DNA from 2 places in the Metabacillus sp. B2-18 genome. Region 1 is predicted to be linked to the other one. Evidence: riboswitches for the same ligand, from Rfam matches in the RefSeq annotation. Region 1 holds a riboswitch; the other holds the start of a gene.

Region 1 (2,414 bases):
CATCATCGCGTCCATGAAGACAAATCCAAGAGTAAAACAAGAGGAAGATGGTCATCATCGTGGCCATGAAGACCAATCCAAGAGTAAAACAAGAAGAAGATGGTATCATCGTGGCCATGAAGACCAATCTAAGAGTAAAACAAGAGAAAGATGGTCATCATCGTGGCCATGAAGACCAATCCAAGAGCAAAACAAGAGGAAGATGGTCATCATCGCGCCACGAAGACGAAACCAAGAGCAAAATATGAGCAAATTAGTCTTAATCATACCTATTAAGAAAACCCACCCCAAAAATCCACGCCCCCCAAAAAACTCCATAAAAAAAGCATGAATTCACCAAGTAAATTCACGCCAAAACCCAACTCCAATCCAATCCCCTACTTCAACTCCATCCAACTACCAACATGATGCACAGCAAACCCACCAAAACTGGAATAACCCTGATATTGCTCTAAAACAAGCCCCAGCTGATTATTCATTTCCGCCTGACCTTCTTCGAAAAACGTTAAAAATCCGTCACTAATACCGAGATTCATCGTCTCAACTGCGATCGTTACATCTTTATTAAGCAACACAGCGAGATCCATCTCATATTTCACTAATTCAATAATGCCATTTGGGCCAACGGCTTTGTCACGGTAGGCCATAATGGTCACTTCGTCTGTATTTTTTAACGCCCATTCGGCTAGATTGCCTTTTCCGTGTTTGTTACGGAAGTTCATTTCATCAAACCAAAACGGAATGTCAACTGCAAGACTGATGCCTAAACCAGATGCAGTATTAGCGGCAGCTAAAATCGCTCCTTGGTATTTAAGAACAGCAGCCCCATAGTTTGTTGTCCATTGCTCTGTTAAATAAGGCTCAATATCAAGGTGAATTCCGGCGAACTTCTGACCAGTAGCTGCCCCATTTTGATAACCACTTACCCAATTTAAAAAGTTCAAAAATGCTTTATTGTTAGCACCCCAGTTAGGTGCACCATCTAACGCGTAAACATCCATACCTAGCTTCGCAGCTTCGCTAATAAAAGTGTGATAATAGGTAACATCAATACTACGGTCAATCTGCAAAAACACGTGTGATACTTGCTTTGCTTCTAAAAACTGTAATGTAACTTCGCGGTCATTTACAATTTTACTCGTATCCCAGAGCCATGTTGAATAGCCCGGCGACAGACCCTCAGCTTGTGCTTTATGATTCAAAGCTAGACCTCCTAGTTGAGATCCTAGTAAGAATAGTAATGTCAGAACTACAACCTTTATTTTCATCATTAGCCTCTCCTTTTCAATAGCCCCATGGCTCAAAAAGGAGCCTGGCAGCTTGGCAGCCTTGCAATGTTGAACATTGGGTAGGCCCATAGCTTTGCGTCCTTGTTTTTCAACAAGTTTGCCTTTTTCAGATTTTTCTTAAGTATAAGGGCTTGTCCGGTAAAAAAATATAGGAGTGGGTTCCTATCATTATTTTCCCCTAAAATATAACAGGTAATTTATGAAAAAATGTAATGAGAAAACTGCCAATGTCCTTTATAATAAATGATAGGGAATTCTGTCGAAAAGAATTCATTTGTACGGTAACAACTATGTGACTAAGGTGGGTGTACAGATGTTAAGAGGTTTATATACAGCAACAGCAGGAATGCTTGCACAGCAAAGACGTACTGAAATGCTTTCAAATAATATGGCAAATGCCAATACAGCTGGTTATAAAGCGGATCAAGCAAGTGTCCGCGCATTTCCCGAAATGCTTTTAAATAGAATGGAAAATAAATCAGTACCAACAACAAATGGTTCAAGTTTTGGTCAAATCACACCGATTGGTTCGATTAACACAGGTGCTTACGTTCAAGAATTACAAAGCACTTTTTCACAAGGCGGTCTTAAAGAAACTGGCTTGTACACGGATGTAGCGCTTTTAGAAGAAATTATTCCCTTAAACGCAGAAACGAATGTAAAAGGTGCTTTGTTTTTTGCCGTTCAAAACCAAGCAGGTGAAGAGCGTTATACTCGTAACGGTCACTTTACACTAGATAATAACGGGATCCTAACTTCTGGAGGAAATCCAGTACTATCTACAACAGGCCAGCCAATCTCCATTCAATCTAGCGAATTCCAAGTAACGCCTGATGGAGAAGTAATTGCGGATGGAGAGTTCGTAGCACAAATTGATGTTCGTTTTGAAGCGGATGTTCGTAACCTTGTAAAAGAAGGTAATGGTTTATTCCGTACTTTCAATAATGAAGAACTGCCAACTGCAGTAAACAACGATAACATTCAATATAATCTAAGACAAAATTATTTAGAAACTTCAACAGTAGATGTTGGACGTACGTATACAGATATGATGACAGCGTACCGTTCGTTTGAAGCGAATCAAAAGGTATTACAAGCTTATGATAAAAGTATGGACAAGGCCGC
Region 2 (2,414 bases), 2.0 Mb from region 1:
AGCCTACCTTAGACAATTACAACGTGAAATGAGGGTGGAGGAGACATTAAATATTCCTCTTACTGAATTAAACGTCATTGTTTTTGATATCGAAACAACAGGTTTTTATCCCGATCAAGGAGACCAAATTATTTCAATTGGTGCAATTAAAGTAAAGGGAGATGAAATTAAAGAAGAGGAAACCTTTTACTCACTTGTTCGCTCAGAAAAACCAATTTCTAATGAAATTAGTTCTTTGACTGGTCTAACAAACGAACAATTAACAACTGCTCCGCTGTTATCCGAAACCTTGTTCGAGTTTTTTCGGTTTGCCCAGGATTATACACTTGTTGCTCATCATGCAAACCATGAAAAGATGTTTTTACAGCATGCCTCTTGGAAGCTCTACAGGTCACCATTTAAGCACCGCCTTGTAGATATGTCCTTCTTGTACAGAATTGCAGAGCCTGGAGCAAAGCTTATCACTCTTGAAGAATGTTGCAAACATAATGGAATACCGATTTTTGGTCGACATCATGCTCTGGAGGATGCCAAGTTGACTGCACAGTTATGGAGTATTTATGTTAATAAGCTTAAAAGATTAGGGTGTGAAACATTAAAGGATTTATATGAACGTTATACAATGGTTTAATGAAAAGGGTTATCAAAATGATAGCTCTTTCTTTATATAGAAAAAGTTTCAGAATATAATGATTTATCATAAAAAGATAGCCAAATTATGTCATAAGTAGTATGATAGTACTACTAAATTTATAGGCAGAATTGCCGAAATTATTTGTATATAATATAAAATTGGGCAAACCATTTGAAAAAATGGGACGCAAAACTAAAGGGGCTTATCATTTTATGCTAGCCAGTTGCAGATATGATTAACTTTAAACTTTTTAGTGAGCTGTCCTTATTTTTATCATGTGGGCAGTTTTATTATTTTACAAAGAGTAATAGAGACGAGAAAGGGAGAAAGAACATCATGAAAATCCGTCATGTTTTAAAGAATAATGTATTAAAAGGTATTGACAGAAATCTCACGATTAGAAAAAAATTAATCATTGCCTTCGCATGCATTTTACTTGTACCAAGTCTTGCTATAGGATTTATCTCTTATCAATCTGCAAAATCTGAATTACAAGATAGCATGCTTCAAACAGCTAAGGAAAGTGTGCAACTAATTGATTCTTCTATGAATTCACAGCTAATTCCTATAGAAAAGGACATTGAATATTTTGCTCAGACAGCAAAAACGGCTAATGCAAAAATTGATATCGAGGAAATTTCGAAAATTAAATTGAAATTTAATCAATATATTGAAACAAAACCAGGAGCACAAGCAATTTATATTGGAACAGATACGGGTGAAATGATTGTTTCACCAACACTTCAACTCCCCGATGATTATGACCCACGTGATCGTCCTTGGTATACGTTGGCAATGGAGAATAAAGGAGAAGTTGTTATTACAGATCCGTATATCGATGCTAATACAAATGAAACATCAGTTACATTTGCTAAAGTTTTAAATGATGGTTCAGGTGTAGTGGCTGTTGATGTGAACTTAAATGTACTGAAAGATATGATAAGTGTAGTGAAGGTTGGGGAAGAGGGCTACGTAACAATTGTTGATGAAACTCAAACTTACTTAATTCATCCTTCTAAGCAAGGTGAAAAGGTAACGGGTGATTGGGTAGGAAATTTATTTAAAAGTAATACTGGTGAATTTTCCTATACTATAGATGGTAAAGCGAAGGAAATGGATTTTATTACAAATGAACTAACAGGCTGGAAAATTGCTGGTACGATGTATACTAGTGAAATCTCAGAAGCCGCTAAAGGAATCTTTTTAAAAACATTAGCTGTAGTACTATCCTCTATTCTCGGAGCTATTGTTATTTTTGTTATTATACGTTCTATTTTACAACCAATTCGTATTTTAGTTGCTTCTTCAGAAAAAATTGCTAATGGAGATTTAGCGGTTGATATTAACATTAATTCTAATGATGAAGTAGGACAATTGTCCAAGAGCTTTAACAAAATGGTCGAAAATTTACGTGCAGTGGTTGTAAGTCTCCAAACAGCATCAGAAAGGGTGAGTTCATCTTCTGAAGAGTTGATTGCTAGTGCAGACCAATCGACAGCTGGAACTAAACAAGTAACAGAAGCAATCCAACAGGTAGCTAGTGGAGCCGAAAGCCAAACATTTAAAATTGATGCAAATAATGCTGCATTAGATGAAGTGCTACAAGGAATTCTAAGAATTTCATCTAGCTCATCAAATGTTTCTGATATAGCACAAGAAACTGTCAGTGAGGCAGAAGTTGGTGGGAAATTTGTAAAAGATAGCTTGGAGCAAATGAAGTTTATTCATGCTTCCGTGACTGAATCAAATAAGGTCATTCAATCATTATCCAAAAGATCAC

The links. Region 1 has a riboswitch for cyclic di-GMP ahead of LPC09_RS24090 (amidase). Riboswitches for the same ligand answer to the same signal wherever they lie in the genome.
Region 2: linked by a shared signal. The riboswitch ahead of LPC09_RS08540 (methyl-accepting chemotaxis protein) and the one ahead of LPC09_RS24090 (amidase) in region 1 are both predicted to bind cyclic di-GMP.

Annotation. Positions count from the first base shown of each region.
Region 1 is NZ_CP088245.1:4,814,411-4,816,824, reverse strand. It holds gene LPC09_RS24095 (hypothetical protein) at 1-172, shown strand, start outside; gene LPC09_RS24090 (amidase) at 378-1,271, opposite strand; cyclic di-GMP riboswitch class I at 1,312-1,401, opposite strand; gene LPC09_RS24085 (flagellar hook-basal body protein) at 1,603-2,414, shown strand, end outside.
Region 2 is NZ_CP088245.1:1,694,133-1,696,546, forward strand. It holds gene LPC09_RS08535 (exonuclease domain-containing protein) at 1-631, shown strand, start outside; cyclic di-GMP riboswitch class I at 786-865, shown strand; gene LPC09_RS08540 (methyl-accepting chemotaxis protein) at 971-2,414, shown strand, end outside.